Regions from separate parts of the Paenibacillus rhizolycopersici genome, predicted to be linked through region 1. Evidence: predicted binding sites of a transcription regulator. Region 1 holds the regulator's gene; the other holds the start of a gene.
The links. Region 1 encodes LexA, which represses DNA repair genes until DNA is damaged. Its sites were predicted from a motif close to CGAACATATGTTCG; they were not measured.
Positions count from the first base shown of each region.

Region 1 (5,178 bases):
GCTCTTGTTGATGCGCAAATAAGGCTTGCGAAGAAAAATGGCCAAAGCCAGCACAATATACAAAAAGATCGTCGCCCAATACAGCACCGAGTTCACTTCCGCAGAATTGCCGATGATCCCTACGCCGCCATACAGAAGGGCTAACAGGAACAAGAGAAAAGGCAAAATGATGTTGCGCCCTTTAAAAACATCACCTTCCCCGTTTGCCCCAAGCGTCGACCGTGAATTTCGCGTCGTCTGCCCAACTTGCGGTCCCTTGCCTTTCTTATTCATTCTTACTTGATTACGTTCTACTTTGCGATCAAACGAACCCATACCCGTTCCTCCCTATTTATCTACAATCTCGATCGACTCGAGCTGGTGCCGAAAATTCCTGCGAACGTTTTGCAGATACGTTTCCCGAAGCTGGGCTCTTTCCAATAGCTCGTCTTGCGATAATCCTTCTTCTTTGGCTTTTCGAGCCAGCTCATTAATCCGCTTAACCAACGCATCAATATCCATAAGTTCCTCCCACTTCTATATATACTATGCTTCCCATGGTGTTACACAGGGCATTAATTCTTACTTTGACATGAGAAAAAGAGCTTGTCAAGGCGACGGCAACCCCATCCCGCATCCTTGAAACAAGCTCTGGTTCTTCCTATATATCATAACTCGGTTAACCTCTAATGTTTGTTGGGCAACATCAGCGTATCTCCCGCTTGAATCGAGCTGGTACCGAGCCCATTGGTCCGCATCAACTTCTGAATGTAGACTCGCGTATCTTGACCTTGAGGCTTATGAGCCACGGCAATTTCCCACAAGGTATCTCCAGGCATCACTACAACATATTCTGCCCGCTCTTCCGTGGCGGAGTTGTCGATGGACGCTGCAAAGGCCTGTACCATACCGGTGCATGTGATGCTGAGAATGATCAGAAGCACGGCAATTTTGGACAATCTACTCTTCAGAAATGTACTCATATGTAATCTTCTCTCCATAGGACGACGAAAAGAAGGTTGTTCGTAGATGCTTTGATAGGAACTGTACTTCAACATATAACCATCACTCCAAACAAGTGTTCTGTTTTATGTAATCAATATAACACGAACATTTGTTTGATTCAATAGTTTTTTCGAACGGTTGTTCTTATTTTTTTTAGTTTCCGTATATTGATCTCTCTTTTTAGAACTAATGTTTGTACGAACGGAAGTTCTGTGTTATAATTTTTCCAAACGTTACTAAATGGGGTTGATCCGTACATGTCAAAGGTATCGAGCCGGCAACAGGCCATTCTTGAATTCATTCGCAACGAAGTACGCGCCAAAGGTTATCCACCTTCCGTACGTGAGATAGGGGAAGCCGTCGGATTGGCGTCCAGCTCCACCGTTCACGGCCATCTGGACCGCCTGGAGAAGAAAGGGTTCATCCGGCGCGACCCGACGAAGCCGCGTGCCATCGAGTTGTTGGGCCAAGAAGAGTCGGAGAATTACAATTTGTTTGCACATAGCATTGCCCGCGTTCCCGTTGTCGGGAAAGTAACTGCAGGCATGCCGATCACGGCAACGGAGAATATTGAAGATTATTTCCCACTGCCAGAGCATTACGCTGCTGACGGAGAAGTATTCATGCTTTCCGTGGTTGGCGACAGCATGATCGAAGCCGGAATACATAGTGGGGATTATGTGATCGTCCGCCAACAGCAAACGGCCAACAACGGAGAGATCGTTGTAGCCATGACGGAAGATGACGAGGCGACGGTCAAGACGTTTTATAAAGAGAAAGACCATATTCGCTTGCAGCCTGAGAATTCAACGATGGAACCGCTTCGTTTGAAGCATGTGACCATCCTGGGGAAAGTCGTCGGTCTGTTCCGCGACTTGCACTAATTTTCTAAATATGCGGCAATGATAACATCAAACAGGACGAAGCGATGGGTTTATATCGACTTCGTCCTGTTTGGTTTATCCGCCTTACGCATTCCCTTCCCCCTTACTAATCCCATTCGAGGTCCAGGAAGTGCATTAGATTGTAGCCTGTCTTTTCGCGGCGGCCGCGTGTGCCCCAACCAAATCCGGCACGTTCTGCTATCCACCACTGCTTTAACCGGTAGCGACGGCGTTGGTATCTTTTCAATTCGGTCACCATGTGACTACCTCCTTAATTCAATTCATCTCCCCCATCCTTTGCGCTTAGCTTGACCCAATACTTTCAAACGTATGTAAATAGGAACAAACCATTTGATGTCAAATCATTGTTCCTATCCTTTTTTACCTATTATTCATATAATTGTTATGACTTTGTTCCATTCTCTTGTAGATTCCGTCCATGAATTGTTTATGCTCTCGAAATAACTCCTGACTTTGCTGAAGTTGCCGATTCATCAAGTTGATTTGATATTGATCGTAATTTTGATTCTGGTATTGAGCAGCTGGTTGACCTTTAGTCAGATTGACCTTTGCCTGTGTATTGCTTTGCACGATACGGTCTAAACTTTGCAAGACCGAAGGATACCCCAATTGATTCAAATGTATAGCCGATGGTCGCACTTCTTGTTCTAATACATGATTCAATGTGTCGAGATACATCGCTGCGTTTACTGGATTCTGGATTTCAGAATTTAACAATTCGACCATTCGAATCATTATTTTCATTTCCTCCATCTCAACGAGTTGCGGGTCCTTCGAAATAACCGCTCTTCTTTCTTGTGACAATCCTACAGACTGATTCTGAGGTCTATCATAGGTTTTGATTGAACCCGGCTGTTGATTGCTGCATCCGACTAACGCTATCAAAATGTACAGGATAAGCCCCTTCCTCCTCATCTCCAACATTCCTAATAAGTATGGCCGTTAGCACATCGGTGGGAACCATAATGGTTCGGATTCATCGTGCAGCCATTATAGGAAGTGGTACAGTGCGGACATGGAGCGTTACATTCATTTATATCATTGGTGATTTGAGGTACCTCTTGCTCCTCGATGCGTATTTGACCTCTTTCCAGTGTTTCTGTAGCCATCGTTTTGGGCCTCCTTATAATTCATAAGGTTAGCTCTCTCGGCTTCCTCCATGTATGGAAAGATCTACAACGACATAAAAATATCCCCCAACGCCAGGCGTTGAGGGATATGCGTAAACTTATTCTTAATACAATGTCATATATTGATCGCGTTCCCATTGATGAACTTGGGTACGGAAGATGTCCCATTCGATTTCTTTCAACTCGTAGAAATGAGTCAACGCATGGTCACCCAACGCTTCGCTAATAATTTCACTGCGCAGCAATTCGCCAAGCGCTTCCTTCAAGTCGGACGGAAGACTTGGGATCCCTTCTTCCACGCGTTCTTCCTCAGACATCACATAGATGTTGCGATCGACTGGATCAACCAGCGGGAGCTCCTTCTTGATGCCATCCAGGCCCGCTTTCAACATCACAGCCAAAGCTAAGTAAGGATTAGCAGCCGGGTCCGGGTTACGCACTTCAACGCGTGTGCTAAGGCCGCGGGAAGCTGGAATTCGGATCATTGGGCTGCGGTTGCTCGAAGACCAGGCCACATAGCAAGGTGCTTCATAGCCAGGCACGAGACGTTTGTATGAGTTTACGGTTGGGTTTGTGATGGCTGCAAATGCGCGAGCATGCTTCAGGATACCAGCCATATAGTGGCGTGCTTCGTTGCTCAGGCCCAGGCTATCACTTTCCTCATAAAACGCGTTCACGTTACCTTTGAACAATGATTGGTGGCAATGCATCCCCGAACCATTCACGCCGAACAACGGCTTCGGCATAAACGTGGCATGAAGCCCATGCTGACGAGCAATCGTCTTAACGACCAATTTAAAGGTTTGGATTTGGTCAGCGGCTTTGATCGCACTCGCGTATTTAAAGTCGATCTCATGTTGACCCGGAGCCACTTCATGGTGGGAAGCTTCGATTTCAAAGCCCATTTCTTCCAGTGTCAATACGATTTCACGGCGGCAATTCTCGCCGAGGTCCGTAGGGGCCAAATCGAAGTAACCGCCTTGGTCATTCAACTCGGTAGTAGGGTTGCCTTTATCGTCGGTTTTGAACAGGAAGAACTCCGGTTCCGGCCCAACATTCATCGCGGTGTAGCCCATCTCTTCGGCTTCCTTCAGCGCGCGTTTCAAAATCCCACGCGGATCGCCGGCAAACGGTGTACCGTCAGGCATATATACATCACAAATCAAACGTGCTACGCGATCCTCCGTCACCCAAGGGAAAATGACCCAAGTGTCCAGATCCGGGAAGAGATACATGTCGGACTCCTCGATACGAACATATCCTTCGATGGAAGAACCATCAAACATCATCTTGTTGTCCAACGCCTTCTCCAATTGGCTGACCGGAATTTCCACGTTTTTAATCGTTCCCAGCAAATCTGTGAACTGCAAACGAATAAAACGTACATTTTCTTCCTTGGCGATGCGTAAAATGTCTTCTTTGGTGTAATTCGAGTAACTCACCCTAACCTCTCCCAACGTTTAGATTATTATTTTTTGAAAAACCGCGACAGTTCGCCTTGGATCAAAGAAACTTGCCCCGGTTTGCTACCTGACACCAACTGCTGCTTCAACATACGGTAAATTTGGGAATCCGTCATTTCCTTCCGCTTCTCCTCGGTATCCTTCGTGATGACCGTCGCATCTAGAGATTCACGGGACATTGGGTTCATGACTTGCTTGATCCCGGCGATGTTCACGCCTTTATCGATGAGGCCCTTGATCTCCAGCAAGCGTTCGACATCATTGAGGGAAAACATTCGCTGATTCCCCGAGGTTCGCGCAGGTACAATCAATTCATGCTGCTCGTAATATCGTATTTGTCTTGCCGTTAAATCCGTAAGTTTCATAACGATACCTATAGGAAACAAGGCCATATTTCTGCGAATTTCCTCACTCATCGCTCTCAACCTTCCATTTCGATTCTCATGACCTTATCATATGTGAGTTATCCTGACATGTCAATAGATATGTTAGGATAACTTACAACAAGTTACGATCCTTCATCGTCTGAAGTGCGGTCAGGAGACCAAATTTAACATGAGAATAGGTTAAGCCGCCCTGCATATAAGCGATATAGGGGGCGCGAATCGGAGCATCCGCAGACAATTCCAGGCTTCCGCCTTGAATAAATGTCCCGGCCGCCATAATAACCGGGTGTTCATAACCCGGCATATCCCA
Region 1 is NZ_JADCNN020000009.1:178,432-183,609, forward strand. Features, by position in the region: gene IM700_RS12270 (hypothetical protein) at 1-315, opposite strand, end outside; gene IM700_RS12275 (DUF896 domain-containing protein) at 328-501, opposite strand; gene IM700_RS12280 (LysM peptidoglycan-binding domain-containing protein) at 666-962, opposite strand; gene lexA (transcriptional repressor LexA) at 1,242-1,868, shown strand; gene IM700_RS12290 (hypothetical protein) at 1,975-2,127, opposite strand; gene IM700_RS12295 (hypothetical protein) at 2,250-2,804, opposite strand; gene glnA (type I glutamate--ammonia ligase) at 3,124-4,461, opposite strand; gene IM700_RS12305 (MerR family transcriptional regulator) at 4,488-4,898, opposite strand; gene IM700_RS12310 (methionine gamma-lyase family protein) at 4,981-5,178, opposite strand, start outside.

Region 2 (5,178 bases), on a different contig from region 1:
CTGCTCGCCAAGGATCAGCGAAGCCCGGCCGACGATGGCTTTGAGCTTACGGGAGATATACCCGTAACGCTTGGAGCTTAACAGGATTTCTCCCTGAAGCTTCGGTGCGAGTTCATCGACCGCCGTGTTCGCCGCTTGAATCGCTTCCTCTGGCGTGAGGCTACCCCAACTGCGGTTTTGCGCCTTGAAGGTAATTGCCATCTGACTGAGTGCAGCATGGAACAGCTGCCCGATATCCGGCGCTTGCAGCCGGTAGAGCTGACGTTCCTTCAGCTTCAGTCCATGGGAAGCGAAATGCGCGAACGGACAAGCCGAGAACTGCTCCATCCGTGACACGCTCGTCCGCAGCCGCTTGCCGTATAACCGCCTGCTGGTCGCCGGCGTCAAGCCGCGCACCCGATTTCGATAATCCAGCGAAGTGAGCAAACGCGATGCTTTGCTCTCCCATTCCGGTTGGGTCTTGTACCATTCCAGCACGCGCCACCATAACGGCGAAATGGGCTCCCCCGCTTTCCATCGCCGCAGTTGACCAATCAAAGCGCTGAGCGCGGGTCCTGGTCGCGAGACAAACTCCATTGGCAAAGCAGCCTGGTCGTCCAGTCCATCGGCAGGTCCCGGCGCTAAGACAAGCGGCCGCTCCTGAAGTCCCGGGAAGATCCGTTTCACATGTCGGATGACCTCGGACGGCAGAAGTGCGCCGCCCTCCCCGTCCGCAGCCGGATAGCTAAGCCACAGCGAGCGGCTCGCCCCCGACAACGCCTCATACACGAGGAAGCGCTCATCCAGCAGCTTGCGAGCAAGCCCCGGGGCCAGCTCTAAGCCGATCTCCGCCAGACGCTGGCGCTCCTGCTCGCTAAGCACGCCCTCCTCTTGCAGGTTCGCCGGCATGATTCCTTCGTTAATTCCCAGCAGGAACAGATGCTTGACCTGCCCCGAACGCGTACGCTCGGTGCTCCCGATCAGCACCTGGTCGAGCGAAGGCGGCACCAGCGACACCTTGAGCTCCTTCAGTCCGGTCTCCAGCACGCCGGCAAACAGCTCCAGCTCCAGGGGCTCGTCCCCCATCATTTCTACGATCTGGTCCAACACGTCAAGCACCGCGCCCCATAATTGGCGATGCTCCATCGCCTGGCGAGGCTTGCCTTCACGTACCATCTGGTGGGCCAGCACATCCAGGCGCTGAGCCGCCTCAACGCTCTCCAGCATCTGATACACAGCGGCACACATGTCGGCGGCGTTTTTCGCCTTCCGGATCTCTTTCTCGAACGCCGACAAGGGACCGGCAACCGCAGCGCGGCAACGTTCTAGCAGTTTCAACTGCTCCAAGGCCTTGGCCGAAGCCGTTGTTTGATCATCCTGCTCGAGCGACAGGCTTGGAGCGGACTTCCATGGCCGCCCGTCAAACCAACGGTAGCCTTGAATGCCGCTCGCCAACGCATAATTCTCCAGCATATCCATATGCTCGCGCGTCAAGCTGCCGTCCAGCGGCAGAAGAAATTCACTTTTTACGCAGCGGAATACGTCATCATATTTCCAAAACCCGAGCACGACGTCCAGCGTCGCACGGATAAATTCAACCATCGGGTGAAACAACATGCTTGTCTTCTGATCAAGAAAACAAGGGATCCCGTAGGCTTCCATCGTCGGAGCGAGCAGCTCTTCGTAATCCCCTAGATTACGAACCAGCAGCGCCATATCCCGCCAGCGTATTCCTTCTTCCCGAGCCAAGCGCACCATCTCGCGAGCGGTGCCTTCAACCTCGGCGCGCCGGCTGGCTGCCCGGTGTATAGACAAAGCCCGTCCCAGATCTTGCGGCGGAGTTGACTGCGGCCACGGTGAGCGCCGCTCGTAAGCTGACTCCAGATACGAAAGCGTCTCGCTCTCCCGAAAACGGGGAAATGGACGCTCCTCCAGCAGCTCGGCTGGCTGGACTTCAATTCCAGCCTCCGCAGCCAGTTGGTTCAATTTGACGAAGGCGGATGCGGGTGTGTGGAACAGATTTAACTCATGCGGCAGCGTTCCGTCATTATAGGTTCGATCCAGCGTCAACGAGATCGTGACAGACGCGGCGGCCTTGAGCAGTTCGATAATCGCCGTGTATTCCTGCGGGGTAAACGTATGGAATCCGTCGATCCAAATCTCTGCCCCCCGCAAATAATCCGATTTCCCGGCTCCCTGTGCCAGCTTGACCACATGGTCCTCGTTGTCGATGTACAAGCGGGACAGCTCCTCGTCGAATTCGGCGAACAGCAGGCTAAGGTCGTGCATTTTATCCTTCAGTAACGGGGACTCTCCTTCGCTTTGTTCCAGAAGGCGATAGTGCTCCTGCAAAGCCGGGAAATCCACGTTATATTTCTTCATTTCCGTATACAGTCCGGCGATCCGGTCGATTAATCCGAGCTGATCCCCGCCGTGCCCAAACAGCTTTAACTCGCCTTTCCGACGGCGCATGAGCTTGTACAGCAGCATTTTCTTGCCTTCGTCATCGATCGGTACAAGCGCCGCACCGCCGGTTTCCTGCATGACGCGCAGCGCCAGGCGGCGAAAGCCCAGCACCTGAGTGCGGACGGTACCGCGAAGTCCCGGGGCGGTGGCGATCCGCTGTTCGATTTGGAAGGTGCCTTGTTCCGGGGTTAAGATGATGAGCGGCGGACCGGTGGGATGCTCGCGCAGTGCCGCGGTTACCCGGTCGAGAATGAGGCTGGTTTTGCCGCTGCCGGAGCGGCCGAGTATGAACCGTAAAGACATGGAAGTACCTCCTACCACGGACAATTCGTTAGTTTTCAGTATAGCATAAATACGATCAAACATTCGCATATAAAAAATAGCCCCGCTCCGCGATAATCGCGAAACGAGGCCCATCTATCCCTGTTCAATTTAGAAATCAGCCTGTTGCCTACTTTTCATGTAGCTGTCCATCCATTCCGGGTGAGTCGGGATGTTTCGGACGAAATCGAGCAGCAAGCCTAGACCCGATTTGGCGTCCCCTTGCGCAAAGGCTTCATTGTACCCTCTCCCTTTCATTTTTCCTCTTACCCTTAGCTATCGGCAGAAATCAGGAAAAATGTTACACCCTTGTCTCTTGGTTTCCAAGGTTAGAGAGCGTCTTTACTACGCACCTCGAAAATGGCGAATTTCAGGTAATGTCCTTCGTCGACCCCCAGAATTTGAGGATGGTCTTTTCCAGCCGCCCGCCATTCGACCAGGCGCAGCACTTTTCCGGCATCCTCCGCGGCCTCCAAAATCGTCTCCAGGAACAGATCCGGCCGCATGTGGTAGGAGCAGCTGGCCGTTACCAAATACCCGCCTTCGTTAACTAGCTTCATGCCGTGAAGGTTAATGTCCTTGTAGCCGCGGCAGGCACCTTTGACCGCCGATTTCGTCTTGGCGAACGCCGGCGGATCGAGTATGACGACATCCCAGGAACGTCCGCCGCCGGCCGTCAGCGGTACGGAAGTATCGACCTTGCCGTCCTGAGCCGCCCTGCGCGTCCGCTCCTCCAGACCCTTCACTTGGCTGCGCAAATAGTCAAATGCGTCGGCCACGACAAATTCAACGCGGTCGGTGAACCCGTTTAACTCGACGTTCCGTTTCGCGCTTTCGATCGCATGCTCGGAGATATCGAGGCAGGTGACCTTTTTCGCCCCGTATTGGCAGGCGTGCAGGGTGAAGCTTCCGGTATGTGAGAAGCATTCCAGCACGGTCGCCCCGTCCCAATATGGGAAGGTGACCTCTTTGCCGTTCCGGTTGACCGGTGCAAGTCGAACTCCGCCGTCTTCCGTGGGCAACTCCTGAAGCGCGATGCCGCTGCGCTCGCCCCAACCGGTCATCAGCGGCTTGATGGAGGCCCGATTTTCCCGTTGGTCGAAGAAATACCCCGTTTTTTGCCCCTGTTCGATATCCACTTCAATCTGGAGCCCGTTCTCCGTCACGATGACATGACGCGGCGGCTCTCCGAAGATCGGACCCTTCACCTGCTCCAGGCCTTCCATTTCACGCACGGATACGTCGCTGCGTTCGTAGATGCCAACGGGATGCAACACTTCCGTCAGCGCCGTAACGATCTGCTCTCGGCAGCGGTCCATCCCTAACGTCAGCAGCTGTACGACCAGCACCTCTCCAAACTTGTCTACGATCAGACCAGGCAGAAAGTCCGCTTCCCCGTAGACCAGCCGGTAGGCATCCTCTTTCACGAACCGTTCCCGATGCTTCATGCATTCCGTAAACCGACGAACAAAAAAGGCGGTGTCCATCGCCGCCAGCGGCGTATAGGATACGACGCGGACGGTAATTTGCGAAGCCGGATTGTAATACCCTGTTGCCAGGTAGCGGTGTCGGTAATCGACAATTTCAACCAAAGCGCCCGGTTCTACGTTACCTTCTACATTCTCAATTTCGTTCTTGAAGATCCAAGGATGCCCTTTTTCCAACCGTTTCTTACGGCTGCGCTGCAGTATAACCCTTGCCACTCGATACTTCACTCCTCATAAAAAAAGTAAGCCAATGCTTCTTGGCGCCTCTTCGGCTCGGACCTGCGCCTGCTTTGCTAGCATGGAAGTTGTCCGTCCGTCATATATGTAACTTGTACGAATGTAGCCTTTTATTTTGCGGGAAAGGGGATCGCCGATATGTTTCAAGACATCTTGTTCCCGGTGACGTTTGGGCTCGCCCTATTCCTGTTTGGCATGAAGGTCATGGAGGCTTCCCTGCATGCTTGGGCCGGCCCCAAGCTGATCGGTTTTCTTCATCGGACAACGCGAACGCCTTGGACCGGCTTGCTGTCGAGTACGCTGATCACGGCCGTTCTGCAGAGCAGCACAGCCGTTACGGTCATGACAATCGGGCTCGTTAACGCTAGGTTGTTGTCCTACGCGCGAACGTTAGGGATCATCCTGGGAGGCAATATCGGAACCTGCCTGACCACGGAACTGCTTGCCCTTAATATAGCCAAGCTAGGCGTTCCCATGCTCATCGTTTCGTTAGGGATGTGGGCGGCCGCCGTGCTTGGCGGCGAAATGCTGCCCGGCTATATTCAGCGCCGCTTGCCTTGGCTGCAACCCTTGCAGTTTGGTGCCCTTGCTATGGCCGGCTTCAGCCTCGTGATGATCGCGATTCGCTTCATGCAATCGATCGGTCCGGCGCTGGAGGAACGCGGCGTAATCTCTTGGCTGTTGGAGC
Region 2 is NZ_JADCNN020000003.1:142,562-147,739, forward strand. Features, by position in the region: gene addB (helicase-exonuclease AddAB subunit AddB) at 1-2,748, opposite strand, end outside; gene IM700_RS04480 (hypothetical protein) at 2,878-3,024, opposite strand; gene IM700_RS04485 (methyltransferase domain-containing protein) at 3,096-4,469, opposite strand; gene IM700_RS04490 (Na/Pi cotransporter family protein) at 4,629-5,178, shown strand, end outside.
Region 2: a site for LexA is predicted at 2,801-2,814, ahead of addB (helicase-exonuclease AddAB subunit AddB). Genes of this name have one in related genera too.